Regions from separate parts of the Scytonema millei VB511283 genome, predicted to be linked through region 2. Evidence: predicted binding sites of a transcription regulator. Region 2 holds the regulator's gene; the other holds the start of a gene.
What was found. Region 2 encodes NtcA, which controls nitrogen genes in cyanobacteria. Its sites were predicted from a motif close to TNTGTANNNNNNNNTACANA; they were not measured.

Region 1: the regulator NtcA is predicted to act here: its motif matches at 9,725-9,744, upstream of QH73_RS19080 (cell division protein SepF).

What each region holds. Positions count from the first base shown of each region.
Region 1 covers NZ_JTJC03000005.1:319,851-335,424, reverse strand. The annotation lists gene ubiG (bifunctional 2-polyprenyl-6-hydroxyphenol methylase/3-demethylubiquinol 3-O-methyltransferase UbiG) at 1-278, opposite strand, end outside; gene QH73_RS19120 (hypothetical protein) at 462-1,379, opposite strand; gene QH73_RS19115 (galactose oxidase-like domain-containing protein) at 1,499-3,028, opposite strand; gene der (ribosome biogenesis GTPase Der) at 3,813-5,171, shown strand; gene QH73_RS19105 (energy-coupling factor transporter transmembrane component T family protein) at 5,276-6,277, shown strand; gene QH73_RS19100 (anthranilate synthase component I) at 6,279-7,928, shown strand; gene acpS (holo-ACP synthase) at 8,014-8,403, shown strand; gene pipX (transcriptional coactivator PipX) at 8,590-8,859, shown strand; gene QH73_RS19085 (YggS family pyridoxal phosphate-dependent enzyme) at 8,856-9,530, shown strand; gene QH73_RS19080 (cell division protein SepF) at 9,906-10,469, shown strand; gene proC (pyrroline-5-carboxylate reductase) at 10,567-11,448, shown strand; gene QH73_RS19070 (DEAD/DEAH box helicase) at 11,678-14,347, shown strand; gene QH73_RS19065 (plasmid pRiA4b ORF-3 family protein) at 14,459-15,028, opposite strand; gene QH73_RS19060 (hypothetical protein) at 14,983-15,141, opposite strand; gene QH73_RS19055 (salt stress protein, Slr1339 family) at 15,271-15,574, opposite strand, start outside.
Region 2 covers NZ_JTJC03000003.1:370,666-386,239, reverse strand. The annotation lists gene QH73_RS13510 (mechanosensitive ion channel) at 27-1,778, shown strand; gene QH73_RS13505 (GTP-binding protein) at 1,919-3,361, opposite strand; gene QH73_RS13500 (DUF3146 family protein) at 3,574-3,837, shown strand; gene QH73_RS13495 (pre-16S rRNA-processing nuclease YqgF) at 3,905-4,318, opposite strand; gene QH73_RS13490 (DUF3084 family protein) at 4,327-5,856, opposite strand; gene QH73_RS13485 (hypothetical protein) at 5,945-6,097, opposite strand; gene ntcA (global nitrogen regulator NtcA) at 6,121-6,792, opposite strand; gene fabI (enoyl-ACP reductase FabI) at 7,260-8,036, shown strand; gene QH73_RS13470 (hypothetical protein) at 8,219-8,383, opposite strand; one part of gene QH73_RS13465 (IS630 family transposase) at 8,552-9,115, opposite strand; one part of gene QH73_RS13465 (IS630 family transposase) at 9,117-9,422, opposite strand; gene QH73_RS13460 (peptide ligase PGM1-related protein) at 9,615-11,222, opposite strand; gene QH73_RS13455 (SDR family oxidoreductase) at 11,478-12,338, shown strand; gene purB (adenylosuccinate lyase) at 12,602-13,897, shown strand; gene QH73_RS28800 (hypothetical protein) at 13,904-14,029, shown strand; gene QH73_RS13445 (DUF4126 domain-containing protein) at 14,037-14,606, shown strand; gene QH73_RS13440 (DUF1823 family protein) at 14,692-15,060, opposite strand; gene QH73_RS13435 (NAD(P)-dependent oxidoreductase) at 15,253-15,574, shown strand, end outside.

The DNA of each region.
Region 1 (15,574 bases), on a different contig from region 2:
TCGAACCCAGAAGTTGCAGCATGGGCTTTCGCTGTAGCGATACAACTTTGAGAGCGATCGATGCCGAAAACCTTTGCGCCCCGTGCGGCTAAAAATTCGCAAGAAAACCCTCCACCACAACCAACATCCAAAACTCTCAGCCCTTGCCAATTGGTTAAATGGCGATCGAAGTACTGAAAGCGAAGGGGATTAAGGCGGTGTAGGGCGTAAACTTTCGCATCAGGTTGCCACCACTGGGCAGCACTGCGATCGTAAAACTCTAAATTGTTTTTTTTCACTAGCAAACAAATCAGTTGTCAGTTATCAGTTATCAGTTGTCAGTTGTCAGTAACCTGGTTTCACGTAGTTTAGCGTTCGCGTAGCTTGCTTAAGCAAGGGAGTTGTAGCGTTCACATAGTGTAGTGAAGCGTTTAGCGTTTAGCGTTTAGGGTTTACCGTCTACTACCAATGACCAATGACCTTTATACAGTCCGCATTGCCACTCTAGCAGCGTCAAAGTCTACCAGCTTAGCCATAGCGCCACTGCTTAAATCTACAGTATAAAGGGCATTTGGTTGTACGTATCTCGGTGCGCCAAAAGCAATCAGCTGGTTAGCGTTGTTGCATAGTAGGCTTTGCAAGCCATTACCCCAAGAGTTATTATTCAACCGCAATTGTACTAACGGCGTGACACTAGCTTGCGCTAAGTTAATTCTGACGAGAGTAGTAGCACCGTTAGCAACGGAAGTTGTATAAATCGTGCCGTTGGGACAGATTGCTAAGGTACTATATTTTTGGTCAGACGGTAGGCTAAGTCTGACATTAAAAATTCCCGTATTGGGGTTGACTTCTACCAGTCTTACAGGTGGTGTCCCGTTCTTATTGGCAACCAAACCAAGCAGCGTGCCATCTGAAGTTACCATCAAACTTTCGAGTCTTTGCTGGGGTGTAAGTCCTGAAACTGTCACATCGGCGCGAGATATCCCAGGAAAGCTGAGGCGTGTCGGGTTTCTGCCTTTCCTTCTACTGGTTCTAGCGGGAGTCATGGCAACTACAGGCGTACCGTCGATTAAGTAAGCAAAACCGCTAATACTCTCATCCGTGGGCATTGCAGATGTTACCCCCCTCTGCCTTCTCCCTGTTGGCAAGTCAATCGAGCTAATAATGACTTGTTGGGATGTATCAGAGGTATCGGGGGCATCGCCCGTTTCCACAGAGGGACTAGAAACATCAGTACTACTAGAATCTGGGGTAGTAACAGTTCCCCTAGAGCTAATACCCGCGATCGCCAAACCTGACGTTTGTGCCGATGTTTTGCTAGCCAGGTAGCTAAATCCGGCAATTGTAGTTGTGGCGATCGCCAATTGTCCAAACCGACGACGAGAAATTCTAATTTCCATATGAAATAAGTGGTGCGTGGTGCGTGACTGGTGGCTAGTGACTAGTGGCTGGTGACAAGAATTGAGTCCAGTTACTAGTCACTAGTCACTAACCACTGATAACTGTTAACTGTTAACTGTTAACTGATTCGTATCCATCTAGCCACTGAAGGTACGCGACTGTTATTGCTAACGAACAACATGTACCAACCAGCAGGGGCAATATTGCGATTAGATGTCAGAGTCACGGATAGGGAAGTACTGGTTCTAGAGGCGATCGGCAGATCTACCAGCCTTTGTTCTGTATCTAGTCCGTGCGTTGTTGCCATTGGTCTAACTAGGCTGACCCATTGGATGTTCTGCGCTTGGGGGGTCGTAACCGTAAATGTATTGCCCAGGGAGATTTCTGCGGGTGCGTTCTGAATTGTCGGTCGCGATTGCGAGATGTAAGGCGGGCTGTAAATTTCAATTTGCCTATCCTCACAAGGTAGCGGTGGCGAACTGCCTGGAAGGTTGCCATTGCTATCGCATTCATTTAACCGCCTGGGATTACCACCTGTGGTGACAACTCTGCCATCTGGTAACAGTAAGGCAACGGAGTGATAGAGGCGAACTCGGTTAGCTGGAGCTGTAAGCGTCCAAGTATTGGCGATCGGGTCGTAGATCTCTGCGGTCAGTGTAGCAGCATTCCCAGCTTCATCAAATCCGCTCCCATTACAAACTAAAACCGTGCGATCGGGCAGAATTACGGCATTGTGGTGCTTGCGAGCAAAGTTGAGCGATGGTGCAGCTGCATATGCAGGGTTACTTGCGTTTAAGTTGATGATACTGACTCTATTGGTTGCCTGATTGGGATTTCCACCCCCAATTACCATGACTCGTTGGTCTTGAGCTGGTGGAAGCAGTACGCTAGCAGCTTGAGCGCCAGAGTCAGGCTGTTGCAATGCACCTACGGGCGTTTCAGTAATTCTTTGATTGAAGTTTCCTGGTAAGGTGAGCAGGCGAGCGGAAACACCATTGTTAAAGGCAAAATAGCCTCCTGTATAAAAAACTTGCCCCGTAGCGGTCAAGATCAGATGGGCGTAAAGCTCGAAAGGACTGGTAGCTTGAGAAAAAGCTCTCCAAGAGCTGGAATATATTTCTGGGTTGATCGCTAGATTGCCATTCACATCCAGCCCCGATAAGGCAAAAATTCGACCGTTGCCTAGCGTTAGGACTGTAGGATACCAGCGACCGTACTTCATTGAGGCTATGGCTGTCAGCTGCTCGTTACTCGGATCGAATAAAAAAGCAGAGGTTGCTCCATAGAAAGGGTCGTATTGCAGAGTTCCACCTGCAATCATTAAGCGACCATCAGCGCGAAACGATTGTCCGGCACAGAAAAGATCGATGGGTAATCCAGATGGATCTGTTGGTGGCGATTGGCTGGTAAACGTACCGCTATTTACATCCCAAACCACGCTGTTGAAGGGAGAATTGATTCGCGTGGGGTTATTTCCCGAACCAGTGAAGAAAAAGACTTTTCCCGTTCGTAGTAATGCTGCATGGACGGGGTTGATCGGAACTTGATAGGACAGAAGTTGCCAGCTACCTACACCACTGCCTTGGGCTATGAGCGTCCCAGTGCCAAATTTCTTGGTAGGTAAATTAAGTAGTTCGTGTTGAATCACTTAAATTTGTATCCTCCTGATGTCGGTTATCAGTTATCAGTTATCAGTTATCAGCGATCGGTACAGTGAGGTGATATTGTGTCGCACCTTTCTATCACCATTAGCTAATAGCTAATAGCTCATAACTTATTGCTTGTAATTGATGGCTAATTGCGATCGCGTCGATCGCCTCTGTGCTAACTATCTGTATTAATTAGTTTTGTCTCTGCTTGACTTCAGCCCTAAAATGAAGACAAAAAACTCTAGATGACTGCTTTTAGCCTAAACTTTACTCTTGATTTGTGGTAGATCTAACATCCAAATGCTTGCCGAGAGCCAATCGGCAATTTTCTCGGTTAAGTTTGAAAACAACTTTAATCCGCGAATATCTTCTCAATATACACGACATATTGTCAAACTCAAACTGTTTTTTTGACAAAGTTTATATCGAAAAATCATACATTTCATTCGTGCAAATTTTGCACCTTTGGCTTGAATCTTTGCAAAAACTTTGTCTTTTTTGAAACAAAAGCAGGAGAAAATAGCCAAGCTCTAACAAGAGTTAGAAAGAGGCAATTCTTACTACTTTGACTCATTTATTTAAAGGAATAATACAGCAAATCTGCGGTCGGGGAAAACAGAATTTGATTTAGTTTTTTTAAGTGTTTTATCAAAAAAACTACTTTACTTAACGAGTATTTCAATCATAAAAAAAGATTTTGCCAAAAAAATCTCTGCCAACTCAAGTTGCGATCGAAACTCTAGAGAGTCGCTACAATGAAAGTTTGATGCTTCAGCCACTTATATGCCTTTGCCAATTGTTGCCATAGTCGGTCGCCCTAATGTGGGCAAATCTACGCTTGCTAATCGTCTGGCTGGAGTACAGGAGGCGATTGTGTATGACGAACCAGGCGTGACGCGCGATCGCACTTACATGCCTGCTTACTGGTGCGATCGCGAATTTTTGGTAGTCGATACAGGCGGCTTAGTCTTCGACGACGACACCGAATTTTTACCCCTGATCCGACAGCAAGTCATGGCAGCTTTGAGCGAAGCAAGTGCAGTGCTATTTGTCGTTGACGGTCAAACCGGACCACTGCCAGCCGATGAGGAAGTGGCGGCGTGGTTGCGGCAACAATCCTTACCCGTGCTACTTGCTGTCAATAAGTGTGAATCGCTCGAACAAGGTCTGATGCAAGCAGCGCAGTTTTGGGAACTAGGGCTGGGCGAACCATATGCTGTTTCTGGCATTCATGGCAACGGTACGGGAGATTTGTTAGACCAACTGATCGCCCACTTACCCCAACCAGAAGAAATTACTCCAACCAATGAGATTGCTGTAGCGATTGTCGGTAGACCGAACGTTGGTAAATCTAGCTTGTTAAACTCTTTTGTAGGCGAAAGTCGGGCGATCGTCAGCCCAATTTCCGGTACGACACGCGATTCAATCGATACCGTAGTCGAACACCAGGGTCAAACCTATCGCTTAATCGATACAGCCGGAATTCGCAAAAAGAAAAACGTCGAATACGGACCCGAATTTTTTGGCATCAATCGTGCTTTTAAGGCAATTCGCCGCGCTGACGTAGTTTTACTCGTCATTGATGCGCTTGATGGCGTGACCGAACAAGACCAAAAACTCGCCGGACGTATAGTTGAAGAAGGGCGGGCTTGCGTTCTGGTCGTGAATAAGTGGGATGCGATCGAAAAAGATACATACACAATTTACGACTACGAAAAAAATCTGCGAGAGCGGATGCAGTTTCTAGACTGGGCAGAGGCAATTTTTGTCAGTGCTATGACCGGACAACGAGTAGAAAAGATTTTAGAATTAGTAGACCGAGCCGCCGAATCTCACAAACGGCGCGTCTCGACAGCAGTTGTCAACGAAGTACTCGAAGAGGCTTTGAGGTGGCATTCTCCCCCAGTAACTCGCCAAGGACGACAAGGAAGAATTTATTATGGCACGCAAGTCAGCGTTCAACCTCCAGCGATCGCATTATTCGTCAACGATGCCAAGCGCTTCAACGATAACTACCGTCGATACATCGAACGACAATTTCGCCAACAACTAGGTTTTACTGGCACGCCGATCCGGTTATTTTGGCGTAGCAAACAAGCCCGCGACGTAGAAAAAAGCACAAATCGCGCTACCCGCGTGTAGGAGAATTCGGAATTCGGAACTCGGAATTAGATTCTCCCCCTCAGCTCCCTCAGCCCCCTCAGCTCCCTCAGCCCTCTTCTCCCTGCTCCCTGCTCTCTATCACAATGGACTTACTGCGATCGCTACCCATAGGGTTATATCTAGAACAACCGATTGCTTGGCTGCATCGACTCGATCCGAGGGTGAAGTTGGCTTGGTTGCTCAGCTTTTTAGCAGCGCCAATTATGGCAAACTCTCTATACCGAGTGAGTTTAGTCATCTTGCTCATTTTGATTACTTTAACAGCAGGGATTCCCTGGCGAGTTTGGCGACAACAAATGGGTTGGCTGCTCACGTTGTCGTTTTTCGTCTTGATTTTGGGCGCGGTAAGTCCTGACGGTTTAGGCGTAGATCCTCAACCCCGCTTGCCAACTGCCGAACAGAGTGAGATGTTGGTTTTGGGCAATGAGTTTGATGCGGGAGCAGGGAGCAGGGAGCAGGGAGCAGGGAGCAGGGAGCAGAGGGGACAAGGGGGACAAGGGGGACAACGTCAACCAACTACCAACTACCAATTACCAACTACCAACTACCAATACGTATTATTTCAATATTGGATAATTACGGTAACGCGCCGCTCGGTCGAGCTGGCATTGCGCTTGAGTACGAGCCTGTTTACTTTGATTTACAGCACGAATTTATATTTACTCACAACTGCACCAGAAGAAATTACCGCAGGTTTGGAAAGCTTGATGCTACCTTTGCGACGGTTTAAATTGCCCGTAACTGAAATTGCGCTGACTCTAACGCTGTCATTGCGATTTATTCCCCTGGTGATGGAAGAAGTGCAAAATCTGATTCGTTCCGTGCGAACCCGGGCAATAAATTGGAAAAAGCTAGGCATCAAGGGAGCATTGCGGGTGTGGATGGTAGTGGCAGAACGATTGCTAGAAAACTTACTCCTGAGAGCCGAACAAATGGCTAAAGCGATGACGGTAAGGGGATTTACCACTCCGAATACTCATCGCGTCCAATGGCATCAACTGCGCTTTACTGTTAGAGACTGGATTGCCTTGGCGTGTTTGGTTGCATTTTGGGGAATACGCCTAACTTGGGGCAGTGAAATTTGACATGAAACCCATGCAGCCTTGGTATTGGCGATCGCTTCCTTTAGAACAACGTAGCGGTTCTGAAATATTTGCAGCCCTATTTCGCCCCGATGCCAATCCAGACGCGATCGCAACTCTACTAGAAAGTCCTGCTCCCACATCCGAAGATCGTTCTCAACTGGCGCGTTACTCTATCTGTGCTGGCATACCCCGCATTATCGACGGACAGCCGCAACTGTGGACACCACCTGTTGGGGAGATTTTGCCATTTTTGCAGCAGCTATTGGAATGTAAGGGAGCAGGGAGCGCTTCGGTGCAGGGAGCAGGGGGGGAAAGAGCTGGGGGAGCAATTCCAGCCACTAGCCACCAGCCACTAGCCACTAGCCACTCACTCGACTCCCGACTCCCGATTCCCGACTCCCTCCCTTTTACTGGAGGATGGCTGGGTTGGTTGGGTTACGATCTGGCTTGGGAGATTGAAAAGTTACCCTATGTAAAATCAGATCCCTTACCATTTCCTGTTGCTTATTGGTACGAGCCTGAGTGTTTCGCCGTTCTCGACCACTTAGAACAAATTTTGTGGCTGGCTGTTTCCGTACCACAGCAGTTAGACGATTTACAAGAGCGACTTGAAAAGTCAGAAGTCAAAAGTCAAAAGTCAAAAGTTAAAAATAATTGCGAATTCCGAATTCAGTCAGCCGAAGGCGAAGCGCAGCGTTATTCCGAATTCTTACTACTCACCCATCAAGAAGAATACGAAACGGCTGTCTGCCGAGCAAAAAAGTACATTCAAGCTGGAGACATTTTTCAGGCAAATCTTTCTTTGCGCTTTGAAACCAGCACGAGCGCTAGTAGCTGGCAAATTTATCAAGCACTGCAACAAATTAATCCGTCTCCCTTTGCTAGTTATTGGCAGACTCCTTGGGGAGCAGTCATTAGCTGTTCGCCAGAAAGATTGGTGCAATTACACGATCGCCAAGTCCAAACAAGACCAATTGCAGGCACGCGATCTCGGGGAGCTACTCCCGCCCAAGACCGTGATTTAGCTCAAGATTTGTTAAGCAATACTAAGGAGATTGCCGAACATATCATGCTCGTAGATTTGGAACGTAACGATCTAGGGCGTGTCTGTGAATGGGGTTCTGTCGTTGTCGATGAATTACTAGCGATTGAGCGATACAGTCACGTCATGCACCTTGTGAGTAATATTACTGGTACGCTCAAACCAGAATACAATGCGATCGATTTAATTCGCGCCGTGTTTCCTGGGGGTACGATTACTGGCTGTCCTAAAGTCCGTTGCATGGAAATTATTGAAGAATTGGAGCCAGTCCGCCGCAGCTTGTTTTACGGTTCCTGCGGTTACTTAGACTGGCGCGGTAATTTAGACTTGAATATTTTGATTCGGACTCTGCTGTATAGCAGGGAGCAGAAAGCAGGGAGCAGGGAGCAGAGTAAGAGAGCTGAGGGCGCTGAGGAGGCTGAGGGAGAAAAATCACGCGCCACTAGCCACCAGCCACTAGCCACTCTCCCAACTCCCGACTCCCGCAATCAAGTTTGGGGACAAGTTGGAGCGGGGATCGTTGCTGACAGCGACCCCGAGCGAGAATGGTATGAGTCTTTGCACAAAGCTCAAGCCCAAATCATCGCCTTGAAAAGAACGGAAAAATGAAGTCGTAAGTCGTAAGTTGTAAATCGTAAGTAAGAATTAACTAGTCACTAGCCACTAGCCACTAATCACTGATAACTGACAACTGATGCTACGTTTAGGAACGGATATTATTTACATTCCTCGAATTGAGAAGGTTATAGAGCAATTTGGCGATCGCTTTTTGCGGCGCGTCTACACGCCAAATGAGCTATTGGATTGTCGTTACGAGCAAAATGCTCCTAGTCGTAATGCGATGAATAAACTAGCTGGTAGATGGGCGGCGAAAGAAGCTGTGGTCAAAGCTTTGGGGACTGGCTGGCTGGGCGTAGGCTACACTGACGTTGAGATTTGCCGTCAACCGAGCGGCGTTCCTACCGTACAATTACACGCACGAGCGTTAGCGCTCGTAGATGCTTGGGGACAGTTGCAGTGGCAGTTGAGTTTGAGCCATGACGGAGATTACGCGATCGCTACGGCGATCCTCGTCTGTTCTTAGGAGCGGTCGCATTCTCAAGGCGATCGTTGCCAGCAACTTTATAGTTCTACATAAAGACAGAAGAATTTAGAAATTATCCCAATAAACTTAAAACAAATTGTGAATAATGAAATACAAATTACAAATTTAGACAATTGATATCCTTCACTGCCATAAAATACATGTTTTAAGCTGCGATCGCCGTTGATGAATACAGAAAATTATTTGAATCATCCTACATTTGGGTTGTTATTCCGCATCTGCCTTTTGGAGGAACATCAAGAACTTTTCACCACGCTCTACGCCCAGCGCTTATTTTTTTTGGTGACACTTGAAGCTTCAGGGATGAAATTCGAGCCAGTGAGCCGCTCTGAAGCTCGTTTACTATTGGAGACTCGACTGCGGTTCTTACGTCGTAACGGTCAATATCAAGAGTACGATCGATTACAGAAGACTTTGCAAGCCACCTTCCAATGACTATTCAGATTGCCGAACGTATTGCGCTTATCCGTCAACAACTTCCAGCTACCGTCCGGTTAATCGCCGTCACCAAGCAGGTATCCGTAGAAGCGATGCGAGTAGCATATCAAGCCGGAATTCGGGATTTTGGCGAAAGTCGCATTCAAGAAGCCGCTAGCAAACAGCAGCAGTTACAAGATTTACCAGACATCACTTGGCACTTAATTGGTAGCTTGCAAAGCAATAAAGCCAAAAAAGCTGTAGAACTTTTTCAATGGATTCATTCTCTCGATAGCTTAAAGTTAGCTCAACGTCTAGACCGACTGGCACAAGAGCTATCTTGCCGTCCTCAAGTGTGTTTGCAGGTCAAAATTCTCAGCGATCCAAATAAGTCTGGTTGGACTATTCCCGATTTGTTAGCCAGCTTACCAGAATTAAATCGCTGTCACAACCTGCAAATCGAAGGCTTGATGACAATTCCACCCTTAGATTTGAATGATGTCGAAATCCTCAATGTTTTCGAGCAAACTCGCGATTTAGCCGATAAAATTCGGCAGCAACACTGGTCTAATCTTCAGATGCACCAGCTATCAATGGGAATGTCTGACGATTACCAATTAGCCGTCCAAGCTGGAGCAACAATGGTACGTTTAGGACGGATAATTTTTGGCGATCGCAGTTATCAGTGACCGGTTATCAGGGAGCAGGGAGCAGAGAGCGGTTGACTTCTCAGATAATTCTTAGTCCTCAGTTTCTAATTTATTATTTCGCATGTCAAATAACTTTTGGAAGAAAAACCAAAGTGAATATTAAAAATTTCCGAAAAATAGACTTGACAACTGTATACTGTGAAGTCAAAATTCTAGCTGAGAAATAGCCGAAACTTGTAAATTTGACTACAAAATAGGCGATTTATCAAATTTCAAGAATTGCTAAGATTCGCAGTGAAACCTCAAAAAGGCGGATAACATGAACGCCAACTTCCTAAATCATTGCTTATTTGGTAGTTGCTCGAAACGGTTTTTCCCAGTAGATTTGTAGCGTGTAACGCAAGGGAGAGTGAAGTGAGTACGTTTTCTAAGTTAAAGCATTGGCTCGTTGGTACTAACGAAGAGTACGAATACGAAGACGAATTCGATGATATTGAAGAATCAGGGGATGAGGCATACTCACCCGAACCTACCCCTGTGCCAGAAAAAGAAACGCGCCAGCAGCGTCGTTGGAATCAAGTTAACGCAGGTGGTAAAGGGAATGTAATTGATATGCATGGAGCATTGAACGGTAATTACGAAGTAGTTCTGATGGAGCCGCGTTCCTTTGAGGAAATGCCACAAGCCATTCAAGCTCTGCGCGATCGCAAGATGGTAGTGTTAAATTTAACAATGATGGAACCAGACCAAGCACAACGCGCTGTAGATTTTGTGGCTGGCGGAACCTACGCTATGGACGGACATCAAGAGCGAGTGGGTGAAAGCATCTTCCTATTTACACCGCTATGCGTTCAGGTTACAACCCCAGGAACATTGGGTCACGACCTCCCACAAGCCGTACCAACACGTCCCCAGCGCATGAGCGCACCCGCACCCGCATGGACGGCTGAATCGACTAGAATAGCTCAATCTGGCTAAAATACGGTTCTTCAGCTCCTAGACGGTCAATCGTCATCAGTCATGAGTCATTGGTTACAAACATCAAGAAATACAAATGACAAACGACAAATGACAAATGACAAAACAGACTGATAGCTATGAGCCGATCGCTATGGAAAAATCGTCAATTAAGTTAGGTATTATTGGTGGCGGGGTAATGGGAGAAGCCATTTTATCCCGCCTTATTAGTGGGCAAATTTATCAACCTCTAGAAGTCATAGCCAGCGAACCGCAGCCGTCACGTCGCAATTTTTTGCAGCAACAATATGGCATTCAAGTAACAACAGAAAATGCCAAAGTCTTATCGGCAGATACAGTTGTATTGGCAGTAAAACCGCAGATATTTGCAGCAATTAGCCAAGACTTAGCAGATGTATCCAGTAGGGGCGCACAAATGTCCGCCCCTACTACAACACAATTGCCGTTGATAATTTCCATCATGGCAGGCGTAACCTTACAGCAGCTAGAGGCGGCTTTTTCTCATTTACCAGTGATTCGGGCAATGCCCAATACCCCTGCTACAGTTGGTGTAGGTATGACGGCGATCGCTTTAGGCGCTCGTACCAGCGACTCTCACAAACAAATTGCCCTGCAACTCTTTTCAGCAGTAGGAGAAGTTGTAGAAGTCTCAGAATCCCTCATGGATGCCGTTACGGGGCTTTCTGGTTCGGGTCCAGCTTATGTCGCAATCTTAGTAGAAGCATTAGCCGATGGTGGCGTAGCCGCAGGCTTACCCCGAAATATTGCTAACCAACTCGCCCAGCAAACCGTCAAAGGCACGTTGCAGCTATTGCAAGAAACAAGCATTCATCCAGCCGAATTAAAAGATCGCGTCACTAGCCCCGGCGGAACGACAATCGCGGGAGTCTCAGCCTTAGAAAAAGCAGGCTTTCGTTCTGCCCTAATTGAAGCCGTAGTTGCTGCAACAAAGCGATCGCGAGAACTGGGGAATCAGTGAGTGGTGAAGAAAGGGTGTGGGGTGTAGGGTGTAGGGTGTGGGGTGTAGGGTGTAGGGTGTGGGGTGCGTGAAGAAAGGGTGTGGGGGTGGAGAATTTTGTATTTCTCCTCTGCTCCTCTGCCCCTCTGCTCCCTCAGCTTCCTCAGCTGCCTGCTCCCAGCTCGTCCCTGCTCCCTAAATTTCCAAGATTGGTTACCCTATTAATAAAGGGTGTTGAATAAATTATTGAGTGAAAATTCCCCAACTGCAAGCTGACCTAAATCTAGAGAGTATCTTTCCGTTTGAGCTGGATGAGTTCCAACGACAGGCGATCGCGGCACTGAATGCCAATCGCTCCGTAGTTGTTTGTGCGCCTACGGGTTCTGGCAAAACTTTAATTGGGGAATACGCGATCTATCGCGCCCTCTCTAGAGGCAAGAGAGTTTTTTACACTACGCCGCTGAAAGCGCTATCGAATCAAAAATTACGCGACTTTCGCGATCGCTTTGGGGCAGATTTGGTCGGATTGTTAACAGGCGATGTTTCGATCAACCGTGATGCACCAATCTTGGTGATGACTACGGAAATTTTTCGTAATATGCTCTACGGTACTCCCATTGGTGAAGTGGGAACATCCCTTGAAGGTGTAGAAGCGGTGGTTTTGGATGAATGCCATTACATGAACGATCGCCAGCGGGGGACAGTATGGGAAGAATCTATTATTTATTGTCCGCCAGATATTCAACTGGTAGCACTTTCAGCCACGATCGCCAATAGCGACCAACTGACAGATTGGATCTGTCGCGTTCATGGACCCACAGAACTAATCTATTCTGAATTTCGTCCCGTCCCGCTCGAATTTTATTTTGGCAATCCTAAAGGAATATTTCCTTTACTCGATCCCAAGACTGGAAAACTCAATCCGCGACTGCGACCGAAAAAGGGTAGTAGCGACAGAAAGCAGGGACCCAGACCGGAAACTCCTAAGTTAATTGACACCGTGGGGCATCTCTACTCTAGAGATATGCTACCAGCCATTTACTTTATTTTCAGCCGTCGCGGTTGCGATAAAGCCGTCGAGGAACTGGCAGGCGTAACGCTAGTTAATCCAGAAGAAGCGGCTCAACTCAAAATCCAAATTGATGAATTTTTGCGCCGCAACCCAGATGCAGGACGTGTCGGACAAGTAGAACCACTCTATCGCGGGATTGCCGCTCACCACGCGGGTATATTACCAGCCTGGAAGGGGTTAGTAGAAGAATTGTTTCAGCAGGGTTTAATTAAAGTTGTCTTCGCGACTGAAACCCTAGCGGCAGGAATTAATATGCCAGCGCGGACGACGGTAATTTCTACCTTATCCAAACGTACAGATCGCGGACACCGCTTGCTCAATCCTTCCGAATTCTTGCAAATGGCAGGACGCGCCGGACGGCGAGGTATGGATAAGCTCGGTCACGTCGTCACTTTGCAAACGCCATTTGAAGGCGCGAAAGAAGCTGTATATCTAGCCACTGCTAAACCAGACCCGCTAGTGAGTCAGTTTGCTCCCAGCTACGGCATGGTGTTAAATCTGCTGCAAATTCATAATTTAGCAGAAGCGAAAGAGCTGATCGAGCGTAGTTTTGGGCAATATCTCGCTACATTGTATTTGAAACCCCAATACGATGCGATCGCCGAGATGGAAGATCGACTTGCCGACTTGCAAACTCAAATGCAGTCGGTCGATGAGGATCGGTTAAATCATTATGAAAAATTGCGACAACGGCTCAAAGTCGAACGCCAACTCTTGAAGGTGCTGGAAGAACAGGCATTAGAGGCACGACTAGAGCAATTGAGCCTGACGATTAATTTTGCCATGTCGGGTACGTTATTGAGTTTGCGCGGCAAGCACGTCCAAACATCAACGCCGATTCCAGCGGTGTTGGTAGCGAAAATTCCTGGTTCGGGACAAGCACCTTATTTTATTTGTTTGGGTCGAGATAATCGCTGGTACGTAGCAGCTAGTAGCGATATAGCAGATTTATTTGCCGAGTTTGCTCGATTAGATATTCCCGAACATCTGATGCCGCCCGTAGAAATGCCACTTAAACCAGGGCAAGCGCGTAAAGGCAATGAAGAAACAGCAGTAATTGCGGCGCAGATTCCCGATCTACCCCCGTGGCACGCTGCGCCAGAGGTTTTAGAACAACAACACCGAGTTATTGCCGTACAAGAGCAACTAACAGCTCATCCTTTGCATCATCTAGGCAATCCCGCTAGTATTCTCAAACGCAAGACTAGAATTGCTCAACTGCAAACAGAAATTGAGGAAAGACATGCAGAGTTAGAACGTTACGCCCACCATCACTGGGAAGAATTTCTGCACTTAATGGAAATTTTGCAGCGATTTGGGGCTTTGGACGATCTTACGCCAACCAACTTAGGCAAAATTGCTGCTGCTGTCAGAGGAGATAACGAACTGTGGTTGGGTTTAGCCCTTGCCAGTGGCGAACTAGACAATCTTGCCCCCCATCACCTCGCTGCGGCGATCGCCGCGCTAGTCACGGAAACACCCCGCCCCGATAGTTGGGTACGCTATCTCTTATCAGAAGAAGTCGATATTGCCTTGGCGAGTATCCGTCCGATTCGGCGACAGTTATTTCAATTACAGCGGCGCTATAACGTCACAATTCCAATTTGGTTGGAATACGATTTAGTCGCTTTAATCGAGCAGTGGTCGCTAGGCGTAGAATGGAGGGAATTATGTGCTAATACGAGTTTAGATGAAGGTGATGTCGTCAGATTGCTGCGCCGAACGTTAGATTTACTCTCTCAAATCCCTCACGTTCCATTTTTGTCAGAATCTTTACGTCGCAATGCTTATCGGGCAATTCAACTGATGGATCGTTTCCCAGTTAACGAAGTACTCGAAGAAGAATAAAAGTCAAAAGTTCAGTAGGGGTTGGTTTATTTCTCAGTTTTCTCATGAATTATTAGTAAATTACTATCTAAACCCGCCCGTACAAAAGTCAAAATTGTTGACTTAGCCGTTTCACCGAATCTGCTTCAGTTGTTGATTTACTTCGTCTAGATAGAAAGCTTCGGGATCGAATGTACCACCAATCCATTCCAACATCGATTCATGTTCTGGATGATTTGGGTCTTGAATTGCTTCTAAAAATTCTGCATAACCCCAAACCCCGCCACAGTCTTCTGGCGGACAGGCACGTTTACCGGTTAAACACAGTGGATAGTGCGTCTGCGGTTCGGGTGATAGTACCTTTTCGACTAAAATCTCATGTTCCCAAGAATCGCCCATGTCATAGGTATAGTGGAATTTGAACTTTTCCCCTGGCACGACTTGGCTTAATTTTGCCGTCTGTTCGTTCCGCATATCGAGCTCGTAGTCTGGCATTGGTTGCCCATATTCTACGCCTTGAATTGTAAAAGCATGAAGATGGGAATTTGTCCAGCCCATTGCCTCTTGAATAATTCGATGCAATTTAGCCAGCGTGATGTCGCTGTAGACTTGCACTCGTCTCCAAATCGGCGGACGCAAATCTTGAAGCGTTATTTTCAGCTGATAAACCGATCGCTCTGTTGTTTGCTTGCGGGGTGGCATGGTTGAGGCAGAGAATTCAACAATATATCCAGCAATAAAGCATAGTTTTCTGCTTCTAACGGTTTTCTATTATCCCATGCTTGCGGAAGGGCGATCTCAAAAGATTTTGTCACGCATCAGCCGTAGGCGTTAGCGATAGCGAAGGCGAAGCCGTTAGCGTAGCGTTAGACGCAAAGGCGCAAAGAGGTATAATGAACTCGCTTTTGCGCGAGATTTCAAATAAAGCTTTTCCGAATAACAATTTACCCAGAATTTTCTAGTAAATAATCAATTGCTGCTGCTAGTTTCGATTCGTATTTCTCGGCAAACCGTTCAAACCATAATCCTTCAGGAGAAAACGGATCTAACTTTTCTAACCACACTTGAGCCGTTTTTTTCAACTCTTCTCGTTTTTCTTGCTGAAGTTGCTGTTGTTTTAGTTGTTCGGCTTTTAATTGTGCTTGTCTAATTTCTTCTTGTTCGCGATCTTGGCGATCGCGATCGGATTTTACTTGCTCTAAGATACGATCGATCGCCCCACTCGATTTAGCTGTAGAAAAACTTTCT
Region 2 (15,574 bases):
GAAATTTACAGTTAACTCGGAAAATTATGAATGCAATTTGGCACGGGATAACCCACTTCACTAACTGGGATAGACCCCTGCAAGCGTCTTGGCAACATTTGGCGCAAGCAGCACCACCAGTACAGCAGGGACAACAGGCTGTTGAGCGAAGTGTAGACTACGTACAAAATATTTGGGGTAGCTTGTTAGCGTTTATTCCTAACTTGCTGGGAGCAGTCTTAATTCTGGCGCTTGGTTTGATCGTGGCTGCGATCGCTAAAGCTATAGTTAAAGGCATCCTCAATCGCACGGATATTGACAACCGCATTGCAGCCAGCATTACTGGTCGTTCGGATAGCCGCGACTTACCCAGAGTCGAAGAACTGATTGCCAATCTAGTCTATTGGATTGTGATTCTCTTCACCGTAGTAGCGGTGCTAAACGCACTTCAACTAGAGGTGGTGTCTCGTCCTTTGGGTGGCTTCCTCAATACTGTACTGAGCTTCATTCCTCGGATACTAGGAGCGCTGATCTTCCTGGGTGTAGCTTGGGCAATTGCCACAATCGTGAAGTTGATTACAGTCCGAGGACTGCGCGCTGCTAGGCTAGACGAGCGTTTAGACCAGCGACCCCAAGGGGTAACTCGACCACCAAACCAGCTATCGCTCAGCGATACGATTGGCAATGCCTTGTACTGGTTTATATTTTTGCTGTTTTTAATTCCTATCCTCGATACTCTTGGTTTGCAGCAAGCATTACAACCAATAGAGGGTTTGGTGAGCGAGATCCTCTCAGCTTTACCAAATATTTTGGTAGCAGTCATTATTGCTGCTGCTGGTTGGTTGTTGGCGACTGTAGTGCGTCGGATCGTCACTAATTTGCTGATCTCAACTGGAATTGACCAAGCAGGATCGCGCTTTGGACTGCGAACCACGGCGGGAGGGCAATCTTTATCGGGAATTATTGGCACCATCGTCTACGTCCTGATTTTGATTCCAGTAGCGATCGCGGCACTACAACAACTGCGCATTGATGCGATCTCGACTCCGGCGATCGCCATGTTGCAACAGATCCTTAATGCTTTACCACTAATCTTTACAGCAGCATTAATTCTCATCCTGGCTTACTTCCTGGGGCGATTCGTTGGCGATTTGGTGACGAATATTCTCACAAGTATTGGTTTTAACAACATCTTCTCTGTGTTGGGACTGCCCACTCTCAGACGCAGAAGCGCCGCGCCAAGTCCCACCTATGAGGAACCAGGAGCAATTCCACCCCCACCAACGACGGGACAGCCAACAGTCATTCAAAGGGAACCAGCGCCTACAATCTCCGCTCGTACGCCAGCCGAAATTGTGGGCATTATTGTATTTGTAGGAATTATGCTGTTTGCCACGGTGACAGCAGTTAATATTTTGGGTATTCCTGCATTAACTACCCTAGTTAGCGGCATCATCGTAATTTTTGGGCGAATTTTAGCAGGATTGGTAGTATTCGCCATCGGTTTATTTTTGGCAAACCTGGCTTACAACATCATCACCAGTTCGGGCGATCGCCAAGCCCAGATTTTAGGACAGATAGCCCGTATAGCAATTATTGCCCTTGTCTCAGCGATGGCACTGCAACAGATCGGTATTGCCCAAGATATCGTGAATTTAGCATTTGGATTGCTATTTGGCGCGATCGCCGTTGCTTCTGCGATCGCCTTCGGTTTGGGTGGTCGGGAAATCGCCGGACAACAAGTACGGGAAATTCTCGAATCCTTCAAGCAGCAGCGTAATCTGCCTCCGCGTGTATAAGATAGTGGCTGGTGACTGGTGACTGGTGGCTAGTGAAGAAAGGGTGTAGGGTGTGGGGTGTGGGGTGTAGGGTGTGGGGTGTAGGGTATGGAGATTGTAAATTTCTTTCTCCCTTGTCTCCCTCAGCATCCTCAGCTCCCTCAGCTCTCTTTTCTAGCCCCTAATTTCGCGACCAACTCATCTTTAATCCGATTCAGAATAGAAGTTTGGTCGAGGGAGGACAAAATGCGCGTAATGACGGCTTTCGGTCCTTCTGGTCCCCAAGTTGCGCCGTTGGCGAGGTATGCTTTTGTCACTTGTCCGATGCTGTAAGCAGAAACACCCGCCACGCCTGCTTGGGTAATAGCAACAGAAAGGTAGGGAGCCAGGGTAATGCCCCCGGTAGCGGGGGTAGCTATACCCAATAAGCTTTTCAGGGAACTTAAGCCCAAATTTGCTAGCAATTGGCTGGCACTAATTCCGCCCAAACTCAGGGCGATTTTTTGTAGCAATTGCAAGGCTCCTGTCTGTGTCATCGGTATGTCATATAACTTAGCTAGAGACAGGATGAGGATTAAATCGATCGCAGCTCCACTGAGCAGATCGACCATCATTATTGGGTTCAGGGCGATCGCTACGGCTTTGGTCATGGTTGCCCGCCAAATCAAGCGCTCGGCACTGCTGGCACGAATTTCGAGTTTACGCTTGACAATTTGCTCGTTCACGTTGTCGGCATAAAGCATTGTATTGAGAGCAACTAAAGCTTTGCCTTCCCGATGTAAAATTTCGAGAATTTTTAATTTCAATTCCTCAATTTGCGGCTGTCCCTGGCTGAGTTGCACGCTTCTGGTTCCATCAGGACGCACGATCGCTTTTTTGGTCAAAGGAGAAGCCGCCGCCATGACAATTTCATCGGGAGAGAGTAATTCTTTGACTCGTTCGTCGCGAATTTTGTGATAGATCGCTATCCGGTCGGCTTGGGGATATTGGTCGATTTTATTAAATACCAACAGGATCGGCTTGCCAACGTCTCGCAGTTGGGAAAGAGCCTTGTGTTCTACTTGCGTCATATCTCCGGCGATCGCAAATAAAATCAGATCGGCACGATTGGCAATTTGCGCGGCGAGGGCAGCGCGAGTTTCCCCATCAACCTCATCTAAGCCGGGGGTGTCAATCAATTCTACTTGAGAATCACCGCTACTAGGCAAGGTAAATTTAACGTAGCGATCGCCCGTACCAATCGTTTCTTCTGTAACTTCCCACTGTGCTTTTTGAGTGCTGCGAGTTACGCCATGCAATGGACCCGTTTCAAAGACTTGCTGCCCTAACAAAGCATTAAGTAGAGATGATTTTCCCCTACCTACCATACCGAAGACAGCAATTTGCACCACCCTCTGCTCCAGATTTTCCAGCATCGTCTCTAACTGGGCGATTTCTGATTCTAATCCCTCTCGTTCTTGTGGTTTGAGGTCGAGACGAGTGACTAAGTTATGAAGAGTATCTTTTGCCTGTTTGTAGTTAATTTCTGCCTGAATATCATCAAAGCCCCAAATTGCCTTATCTAATTCATCGGCTAATTCCGTCTCTTCTAAAGGCTCATGCATAGATGGAAATAATCTCAGTTTTCAGTGACTAGTGACTAGTGACTAGTGAAGACGAAAACTAGGAATCTAGCCACCAGCCACTAGCCACTAACCACTCAAGACTCACTTTCTTTCGTTAGAAAGATCGCTTTCGCCTCTTCGATCCTATAAGTTGGTTTTGGTATTGTGGGAAGTAAGTCATTCGGAAAGCATTTCATAACGGTAGTATCATTGTGAGTCGTAAACGATTACCAGAAACTGTTGCCCACGTTCGGATTACACGACAATCTTGGCAGCATGGTTTGCTAGAAGGAGAAGTGTGCGCTGGTAATTTTGAGTGGCAATTCCAGTGGCAATTTCACCGAGGCGAGTTATCTGTTAAACCTTCGCAAGGACGGGCATTGATCCAAGAACCTCTTGGTCGCTTTCTAGAGCAACGCGACTATCAGCTAGAACCAGGCGGAGATTATGCATTTAAAATTCGGGCAGAAATTTAATGGTCATTTGTCATTTGTCATTCGTGAGGAGTTGGTAGTAAGTGACTGTTGACTTACGACTTACGACTTACGACTTACGACTTAACAAGTATCTTTCAATCAGCAATATTGCTACAATATCGTCGATCGCCCGTGGGGGTTGACGCATTCCCTGCGGGATGAGGCGAGAAAGACCAGTTGGAGGATACATCTGCCAGTAGCGATCGCGTGCTTCTAAAGTCGTGTTGCGTTCGTCTACCATGACTATGGTTAGCGGTTCTAGTTGTGCTTGACTAATTTTTTGCTGCCACTGTTTGGATGTGGTTCGATCGCCCATAACTAACAGGGAGATGCGGTATTTTTGGCGCAAGGCTTGAATAGTAGCGATCGCTTCTGCTGCTGATACAACTTGATGGTAGGACAAATTACCATCCAGTCCCATCACTGCTACACCACATTTATCTCGACCAGGATCGAAGCCTAATATCACAGTTGAGTGCATCTCCATACCTACTCCCCACTCCCCACTCCCTGCTCCTCTGCTCCCTGCTCCTCTGCTCCCTGCTCCCTGCTCCCTGCTCCCTGCTCCCTGCTCCCTGCTCCCTGCTCCGTTGGCTGCGGTAAACTCTGTTGAGTACTAAATATCACCTGTCCGTTTTGAGTTGCCAGTAGCTCGACAGCTATAGGTCCAGCAGTGTAAATATTCTGAGCGGCGATCGCTTTTAATTCTAATGGGCGATCGTAGCTCTGGAGTTGCTCGAAAAAGCGAATTAGGGTTTGGATACGATTGTCGGCAATTAGGAGATTCTCATCCAACACTCCAGCACGTTGAGCGCTAAATTTAGCAGCTTCTAACAACAAATCTATGCGTTGTCTCACTTCTCTGGTTGTCATTACTGCTGGGTTCGCTTCGATTCTAGATAATACTTCTCCAGGTTTAAAGACTTGTTGATTCAGCGCCACATCAGCAAAAACTTGCACCGAACTTTCCCCGACCACATAATTGTTTGCAGCGAGAATGCGGACGAAATAATCTCGCCCATCGTCAATTTGCTTGATGAGCTGTTCGACTTGTTTTTCCGAAATTTTGACAACCCTTTGGGAAATTTTTTCTACTCCAGGTTGAGTTTGATTCATAGCATTACGGTTAGCTTCGCGCAAAATTTCTTCGACAGCTTGACGAGCGGCTGAAGGGCGAACGATGCGCACTACCCGCGCCGCTAGGACTTGACCCCTGACTAATGCAAGATTCCCCTGGCGCAGCAGTTGTAAGTTCCTTGCTAAAGCAATTGCTTCTTTTTCCAAATCTTTCAGTAAAGCTTCTCTTTGGGCAATACTCAGGTCTCGCCGCTGAATTTCTGCGTCTAATTTGGCAATTTCTCGGTCTTGCTGGCTAATTCTTGTTTTAAGTTGATTTCGTTGGGCAACTAATGCTTGCAGTTCTTTCTGATTCTGTTGAATTTCTTGTCGTAGCCTGCGTGCTTGTCCAGTCACCGTGTTCAGCTGCGCTTGCGCTTGCTGATATTGGGCAGAAATTCGTTCGAGCTGACCGCGAGTGCGGTTGAGTTGAGCTTGGGTTTGTATTTGTTTAGTTAAGGCTGCCCGTAAAGATTGATTAATTTCTTTCAACCGCTTTTGGGCTGCTGCTTGCTGTCTTTGAGCTTCTATCTGCTGAGCTTTCTGTTCTTCCCTGGCTTGAGTCAGTTCTTGCTCGACTTGAGTTTTGGCTTTGGTAGTTGTTTCTAACTGCTGTCGAGTTTCGGTTAAATCTTGTCGCCTTAATTCCAGCAATCGTTGTACCCTACCAATCTCAAAGACCCCATCTCGCAACCGCTTGTCAAAAGCTAGCAAAACCCCCAAAGTGGAAAAAGAAATTACCATTCCAGTCAAGATGGTAATCAAAGTAGCCGTATTACGGGGACGCAGTTTAAACAAACTCAGCCGCGCTTTGCCTACTTTCGTGCCGATGCGATCGCCCACCGTCGCGATTACACCCCCCAAAATAATAATTGCTGCAATCCAGATGAATCCGGTGGACATTTCTTGCTGCGATTTACATCATCCAGATACAGCCTACCCTAATAATGAGGGAGTAGGGAGTCAGTTGTCAGTTAACAGTTATCAGTTATCAGTGACCAGTGAAGAAAGGGTGTGGGGTGTGGGGTTTAGGGTGTAAGGAATTGGTAGTTGGTAGTTGGTAGTTGCTTCTCTGCTCCTCTGCTCCCCTGCTTCCTTGTCCTCCTTGTCCCCCTTGTCCCCCATATCTTCCTCGTCCTCTCACTCCTCACTCCTCGCTCCTCGCCCCTAAGTAAACTGCTGACTCAATATGACAGGGTTGTGAACGGTGATTTTCTTTTTGTGGATGGAGATCATATTTTTATCGCGCAAGTCTCCTAGCAAGCGGGTGACTGTAACGCGGGTAGAACCAATCGCTTCTGCGATCGCCTGATGGGAAAGCTTGAGATCGACCGTGATCCCATCTGGACTGGGAAGACCAAAATCGCGGCAGAGAATTAACAAAAAACTGACTAAGCGCGAACCCATATCGCGGTGAGCCAGGGTTTCAATCATCATTTCCGTCTGCAAGATCCGCGAAGATAAGCCCCGCAGCATTAACATTGACAGATCGGGATTTTCTTTCAGCGCTTGCTCGACTTGCTCGATTGGTGCTGAGAGTAACTCCACTGGCGTAAAAGCCACTGCATGATAAAAGCGATCGCTACGATTGCCTGTCAGCAGCGACAGCACGCCAAATACGCTATTTTCTCGCAATAGTGCAACGGTGATCTCTTCTCCGGCTTCATATACTCTCGACAACTTCACCGCGCCTTTGAGTAAGAAATAGACCCGTTCTGCCGGATCGCCAGGAAAAAATATTGTTTTGCCCCGTTCAAATACTTCTACGACTGGTGGAAACGAACCAGCTCCTACCTGCCGAAATACCTGTGCTAGCGGTCTATCTTGCGTCACGACCATATTCCTTGCCCAACCAGATGTCCGTAAAGACTACACCAAAGAGTACATCAGATAACATCATCAACAAACCGATCGAGTCAAAATCCAGAAGATCTGCTCTTTATGCATCTAAATCAGAATCTTCCAGTTTTTTTGTATTCAAAGCTACAAAAACTTGAATAGACCGCAAAGAAATCGATTCTAAAGCAAAAATGGCAGAGTATTTTGTCCTCAAATCTCAATTACTTAGCATGAAAACTACTTGCCAATATATCTTAAGCGAGAATAAGGAATTTTACTTAAATTCTAGCTAATTGATTTGAAAAAGTTGCGATCGGGGAGTGACTAAATGACTAGTGGCAAGAGAGAGACAAGGGAGACAAGGGACAGAGGAAAAACTACTGACAACTGACAACTGATAACTGACAACTGATAATTGGTCACTGATATAGGTGTATGCTGCTAATGAGTTTCCTGACACAGTTCGTATGCTAGATTTAACTGGAAAAAACGCCCTTGTCACTGGCATAGCCAATAACCGCTCCATTGCTTGGGGGATCGCCCAACAGTTACACAAAGCTGGTGCAAACCTGGGGATCACCTATTTACCAGACGAACGGGGCAGGATGGAAACAAAAGTTGCCGATCTAGTAGCTCCCCTGAACCCTAGCCTGTTTTTGCCCTGTGACGTGCAGAATGAAGCGCAGATTCAATCTACCTTTGAGGCGATCGCAGAAAAATGGGAGAGACTAGATATTCTAATCCATTGCCTTGCCTTTGCTAACAAGGATGACTTGAGCGGAGATATCAGCAGTACTTCGCGATCGGGTTACGGTAAAGCTCTAGATATTAGTGCTTACTCTTTACTGCAATTGAGCGGAGCTGCTAAACCCCTAATGACAGCAGGGGGTAGTATTGTCACTCTCACATATTTAGGCGGCGTGCGAGTAATTCCTAACTACAACGTGATGGGAATTGCTAAAGCAGCTTTAGAAATGAGCGTGCGGTATCTTGCCTCTGAAATGGGATCGCAAAACATCCGGGTGAATGCTATTTCCGCCGGTCCAATTCGTACCCTCGCTTCTTCAGCAGTAGGTGGAATCTTAGATATGATTCATCATGTCGAGCAAGTTGCTCCTTTACGTCGCACGGTGACGCAGACAGAAGTGGGTAACACCGCAGCTTTCCTCTGCAGCGACTTAGCTAGCGGTATCACGGGTCAAGTGATATATGTCGATGCTGGTTACGAAATTATGGGTATGTAAAAAAGAAACCTACCCAATACCTGGGTAGGCGAAACTGCTCAAAACTATTTTTGTATTAAGTTGTCTTGTATAGGGAGCAGAGAGCAGAGAGTAGGGAGCAGATGAAATTGATATATTTGCTTCAAATTAGAGATATAAAATCTGTTTCTAAAACCAAATTAACTGTAACCGATCGCCAATAACTATTCTGAAATTAGCATCGCCAACCAGTTACAAAAATCATCTAGACAAGCAACCAAAAATCCAGCCATATAACCGATCTCGTAAGCTTGCTTGGTGAAGTAATCGACAACGCGATCGCTTGATTTAGTAGGGGAAAGAGATTGAACTGGCTGAATGTTTGTCATAAATTTGAAGTGGAAGATTTAAGCTTTTTCCAGCTTAGTCAGTCTTGGCTATTTTAGCCCACTTGACTGGGTAGATATTATCAAAGCTTTAGAAACTAGCCAGGGTTTGTAAAGTCTTAAAGATGTGAAGCTTTGAGGGAGAACTTAATATAGCACTCGAAGTATAGATTAGGACGCAAGACGAACAGAAGCATCTACTCGTTCACGAAAGTTTTCAATGGTTCCTTGAGATTTCCTTACTCGGTTTTTAATCGGAAACCAGTAATGCTCAATCTCATTTAAATCGGGAGAGTAAGGCGGTAAGTATTCAAGTTCACATTTTGCTTGGGCGATTAATTCTCGGATTTTCTCAGATTTATGAAAGGTAGCATTGTCTAGAATTAAAGTCTGTCCTGGTTTTAAATGCGGTAACAACTTTTCAGATAACCATTGCTCAAAAACTAAGCGATTGCAAGCGCCTTCAAATGTGAATGGAGCTATCAATTTACCTTGACATAAACCACTGATAATGCTAACTCTCATACTTCTTTTTCCCGATTTCAAGTCAAAGAATCTTTGTCCTTTTTCATTCCAGCCATAACCATAGTCGTCTCGATTATCTATTCCTGACTCATCTATATATACTCGCTCTTCTATGCCTTTTTGACCAATCTTTTCGAGAAACTCTTGCCTTTTGGCTTCATCTCTTTCTTGATACCCGTAAGTTTTTTTTTCGAGTAAATCTAATTTTCTTCAAAGCTTTGCCAATAGTTCTGTCACTAATTTCTTCTTGCCAAGAAGAAGCCATTTCTTTTTGAGTTCGACTGCCATGTTTTCGGACAAATTCCTTAAACTCTTCTAAATCGGTAATTTTTGCGCCATAGCCTCGCTGATATCCATCTTCTGCTCGATAATCTCCTGTTTCTTCCCTTTTCTGAAGCCAGAGATTGATGGTGTTCCGGCTAATTTTAAAGATTTTACTGGCTTGGGTTTTTCCCATTCCACCATCTATTGCCTGTATGACTTTTGTTCTCAAATCATAACTATAGGGAGCTGGCATTTTTTCTCTCGTTGATTTCTCCTCTATTATGTCCTAATCTTTGTTTCGAGTGCTATATCTTGTATGGGAGCGACTATAAGTCGCGACTACACAAACAAAACCCGCCTGCGCGGGTTAAAAACCTCGCTTACGAGTCCGCGCAGGCGGACTTCGCTTATGTAGCTGCGAATTCTATTCGCTGAGGCTTCCTCATCAGCCTCCTTCCAATCGCCAACCGAAGGGAACAAACTGCTGGGCATTAGTAGCAGCAGGGTTATGATGAGATTTTGTCTCTCCGTCTAAGACCTTGATTACCTTTTGATAGATATCTTCTGCTTGTTGTGGGGAGTCACCGATACTTGTCAAGCCTAGTTTGCCAAATTCTGACAGACAACCCATCAAATGAAAAACAGTCCCCGTTTCTGTTCCCGTGTCGAAGTGCAAGCGGTGGGAAGCGATAATATCCATTAGATCGTTTGGTAACAGACCTCGATAGCGTTTCTTATGTAAATTGTCGGTAGCAACATAATATTTTGCTCGCCCTTGTTGGCTGTAAAATAGTCCGGTTGAAAGGTCATAACGTCCGTTCGTTAATAACTTTAATGTCATGAAAGGATGGGTCGTTCCACCTTTACGAAGGTTGATTTCTATTGCTTGCAAGTCCCACTTACCATCAGCTTGCTGTACAGCCATGAAATCAATGCCAAACCTTTCTAAAGCGCCTTTTTTCGCTAAAGTCCAGCCAATTTTCAAGCCCAAATCTTGTAACTGGACTCGATAAGCTTCGTCAGCGGGAAACCGACAGCCGAGATAAATTTGTCCGTCTGGACCACCTAAAATTTGGTCGTGAGTAGAGAGAATTTCAACCGTACCATCAGGTAAAATTCGACCTTGAACGCTGGGCGATCGCTTCACTTCTCCTTCAACAAATGCCTCGACAATTGCCCCTAATTCGGGAACGCGGCTGGCATAATTTGTCCAATTTTCTGAGGCAGCTTGAAATCGCAAAGAAGGTAAACTATCTTTGATAGCAGCAACGCGATCGCCATGAGAAATTTTTCCTGGGGCAAATTCCTGTAAAGGTTGCAGGTCAAAAAGAGCATTTGCCTCGCCAGAAATTCCTTCATTTAATTTGACAACCATTCGTTTGAGATGCGGTTGGCGTTCCCATAATTCAGCGGTAGCTGTGGCTAAATCGTCTACACTATCGAGGCGATCGTGGCACCCATCGGGATGAGGTACGCCACTCTCAGCAAAAATTTGCCGACTGCCGCTTTTTGTCCCCCAAATTGTGAGGTCGGGATCGGCAGCATAAAGAGGAATTTCTAACTTGAGAGATAATTCTCGTTCCCAAGGGGAAGTGTTGTAACAAATCATAAACGATTGATCCCGCCGCAATGCTTGCTTGATTCGTTCGATCAGGCGGGGTCGTTCTAAAATTTTTTGAGTCAGCGGTTTGAAGGAAGAATCGTAGGTAGATAAGAGTAATAAGCGATCGCGGGCATGAGAAAAGGGAATGCCTGGTAGCAGTTGTAAGTAATAATCGATGACACTGGGATGTAGGGGTTGAGATGTAATATAAATCAGTCGCGTGCGGGGATTTTGCAAGCGAATCAGTGAAAATAACAGGCGTTCTTCGTAATGCAACACGCCTTCAATTTTTTGAATCTCTCGCTGATCGACACTCAGAGAGGGAATGACTAAAATATCTCCGTCACTTCGATCGAAGCTTTCTACATTTTTCCACCGATCGCGCAACTGCATTTGTAACTGACGAAATGTTTCTACCTGTGTCGATAGATGACGGTCTAATATTTGCATTGCCCTTTGCCCTTCAATCCTTGGCGATCCCGCTAATTGCGATCGTACTACAACCACATTTTTTGCAATATATGTCCTAAGGAGCAATCAATAATTCTCAACAATTGAGTATTGCAGACACAAATATTCATACACCAAAAGAGCGATCGCGTTCTGTATCTGTTTCCACCTTCAGACTGAATAACCGCACTCGAACAATTAGCTAAATTTAAGCGGAGTGAAAACATTACAAATGACAAAATTAAGGGAAAGTTTATGCCAGAAGAACAACCGTTACAACCTCCTCAACAGCAAGAACAAAGACCAGGAAAAGAGTCTGAAATGACTCCTCAACCCAAAGCCGATGACTCTAAATATCGTGGCAGCGGGAAGTTGCAGGGTAAAGTAGCGCTAATTACTGGCGGTGATAGCGGCATCGGACGAGCAGTAGCCATTGCTTATGCTAAAGAAGGCGCAGATGTGGCAATCCTTTACTTAAACGAACACGACGATGCGAAAGAAACAAAGCGTCTCGTAGAAGAACAAGGTAAAAAGGCGGTGGCGATCGCTGGCGATATTGGCGATGAAAACTTCTGTAAGCAAGCCGTACAACAAACAGTTGATGAATTTGGCAAGCTAGATATCTTAGTAAACAACGCCGCCGAACAACATCCTCAAGAAAGTATCGAGCAGATTAGCGCCGAACAATTGGAACGTACCTTCCGCACCAATATTTTTGGCATGTTTTTCTTGACAAAAGCAGCAATGCCCCACCTAAAAGAAGGTAGCGCGATCGTCAATACAACTTCTGTCACTGCATATCAAGGCAATCCAACACTGTTAGATTACTCTTCCACCAAAGGCGCGATCGTTGCCTTCACGCGATCGCTATCCAAGAGCTTGATTGAAAAAGGCATTCGCGTCAATGCTGTTGCCCCTGGTCCCGTTTGGACTCCTCTCATTCCTTCAACTTTCCCAGAGGATAAAGTTGCCAATTTCGGTAAGCAAGTCCCGATGAAAAGACCCGGACAGCCAGAGGAAATTGCCCCCAGCTACGTATTTCTTGCCTCAGATGATTCTTCCTATATTGCAGGTCAAGTCATTCATCCCAACGGCGGTACGGTTGTGAACGGGTAAAACATGCGATCCTTCGGGGAGTCGGGAGTCGGGAGTCGGGAGTCGGGAGTGGCTAGTAGTAAATAGGGTGTGGGGTGTGGGGTGTGGGGTGTGGGGTGTGGGGTGTGGGGTGTGGAGTGTAGTGGCTTGTTAACTGGTCAGGATTTACTGGTCAGGATTCACTGCTCTCTTTTCACTGCTTCCTGCTCCCTGCTCCCTGCTCCCTGATAACTGCTCCCTGCTCCCTTCCTGGTAAAATATGACAGTTGGATTCTGTGGCGGTCGTGATCGAGCGTTATACTCTGCCCGAAATGGGCGAAATCTGGACGGAGACATATAAATTTAAAACGTGGCTGCAAGTAGAAATTGCAGTGTGCGAGGCACAGGCAGAACTGGGATATACCCCAGCAGCAGCAGTAGCAGAAATCAAAGCCAAGGCAAATTTTGACCCCCAGCGAATCTTAGAAATTGAAGCAGAAGTTCGCCACGATGTCATCGCATTCTTGACAAACGTAAATGAATATGTAGGCGATGCAGGGCGCTACATCCACTTAGGCATGACAAGTTCGGATGTCCTCGATACAGCATTGGCGCTACAACTCGTCGCTAGTCTAGATTTGATTTTGGTACGGTTAGCAGATGTCATCGCTGCCATCCGCAAACAAGCACAGCAGCATCGTCACACGGTAGCAATTGGGCGATCGCACGGAATTCACGCCGAACCAATTACATTTGGTTTTAAGCTAGCTGGTTGGTTAGCCGAAGTCTTGCGCCACCAAGAACGCCTCACCAAGATGCGAGAAGAAATCGCTGTGGGTAAGATTTCCGGTGCGGTCGGAACTTATGCCAACATCGAACCGCGCGTAGAAGCGATCGCCTGTGCCAAACTCGGACTCAAGCCAGATACAGCCTCAACTCAAGTCATTTCTCGCGATCGCCACGCCAACTTTGTCAATCATCTAGCCCTTTTAACTGCCTCCATCGAACGCTTTGCCGTTGAAATTCGCAACCTCCAACGTACGGATGTACTTGAGGTAGAAGAATATTTCTCCAAGGGGCAAAAAGGTTCCTCCGCCATGCCTCACAAGCGCAACCCGATCCGTTCCGAACGCCTCACGGGAATGGCACGGATGGTACGCGCTGCGGCTGTAGCAGCTTTAGAAAACGTCGCTTTATGGCACGAACGCGATATTTCCCATAGTTCCGTCGAACGAGTCATGCTACCAGACGCTTGCATTTTGACGCATTTTATGTTGAAGGAGACAACCGATTTGGTGCAAAATCTGTTGGTATATCCCGAAAACATGGCGCGAAACATGAATGTTTACGGGGGTGTTGTCTTCAGTCAGCGAGTGCTATTAACTTTAATTGAAAAAGGCATGAGCCGAGAAGAAGCTTATGCGATCGTTCAATCTTGCGCCCATCAAGCTTGGAACACACCAGGAGGGAATTTTCACGATTTGGTGACAAAAGAGCCTCGGATCGCCCAAACACTTTCACCTGAAGAAATTGAAGCTTGTTTCGATCCCCAACACCATTTGCAACATTTAGAAGAGGTATATCAAAGATTAGGGATTTAATGGTAAATGGTAGTTGGTAATTGGTTAGTGGCTGGTGGCTGGTGGCTAGTGATGAGTTCTGTTTTCTCCCTCAGCTCCCCCAGCAACGCCTGCTCTCTTCTCCCCGACTCCCGACTCCCGACTCCCCACTAAAAACTAATTGAGTTTAGACACTGCGATAGTAGAAATTTTAGCGGCGCTTTCGATTTCGGCGGCGGCGGGAATTAGAATTACTTTGCCTTTGCTGGTTCTAGGATTGTTGCAGGGAGAAAATTTTTGGTACAACGTTCCCATTCTATCTAACATTTATCCGCCAGTCGTGTTAGGTATTCTAATAAGTTGTTGTTTAATTGAGTTAATCGCCTCAAAAAATTTGCTCGGTCAGCGTTTGCTGCAAATCGCATATTTACCACTTTGCCCAATTATCGGAGCAATATTAGCGATCGCACCAACTCAAGATCTATCAAAAATTTTGATTGGTTTAGTTGGTGGTTTTGTTGCTTTACTCTTACAGCTGATCCAAGCTGGTTGGTTTTATCGTTGGAATCGTTTTCCTCTTTGGGTATCTTTTCTGCAAGATAGCTTATGTATTTTCCTCGTTTATTTAGCTTTGACAGCACCACAATTAGGAGGTATCGTAGCGCTGATTCTTTTGGGGTTAGCTGTCAACAGTTACAAAGAATTAAGGCAATGGTATCTTAGGCAATATCAATCGCGTCGCGATCGCTAGAGAATTAATTAACATGCATAATCAGTAGGGGCGCACAGCTGTGCGCCCCTACCAGCATCGTACACGCAATTTTTTAAATTGTAATTCAAGATTTCTGCAATTGCATATAACTCAACAACCAGTTAGCCGCCGTAGCACGGCGAGTTTGGCGCGGTCCAAATTCCCCGATTTTGTAACCTTTAAAACCCAATTGTTCTTTTAATAATTGCTTGTTTTCTGACGGAATCGAACGAGTCAGCTTAACGCTAGCCGGACGACTATCAATAAAATCTGGGGGCGTATTCGGATACTCGTCACGCCATTCTGGAGCTACATTTGTAGTATCCCAAACATTATTTGTCTCATCGTAACGGTAGCCTAGATAGTACCAAACCAGATGGTTCACCGTATTATCGTCAATTTCTTCGTTCAGAATCGCCCAGATTGTCTCTGTATTAAGCGGTGGTATTAACATATCGTCAGTTATCAGTTATCAGTTATCAGTTATCAGTTATTAGTGACTGTCAACTGTCTTCACGGAGTGTAGCGCAGCGTTTACTGTCAACTGTCAACCAATTACTAATAAAATTATCCTCCAATATGTAGACGAGAACTCTCGTGAAAACGAGCTAAGTTTCCCTTAGACGATCGCAAACTAGGTAATTTGATGAAGATTGCATATCTTGGCTTAGGAATTATGGGTAGCGGGATGGTGGGTAATCTCCTTCAAGCCGGACACTCAGTAACAGTCTGGAATCGGACACCAGAACGCTGCACTCCCTTGGTAGAAAAAGGTGCGAGTCAAGCCGACACGCCAGGACAAGCAGTAGCCAACGCCGAGATCGTCATGTATTGTTTGAGCAATGAAGCAGCGATCGCAGATACGGTTTTTGGTGCAGATGGTATTCTTTCTGGGGTGCATCAGGGACAAATTGCGATCGATATGAGTACCGTTCACCCAAATACAAGTCGGCGGGAAGCAACTGCAT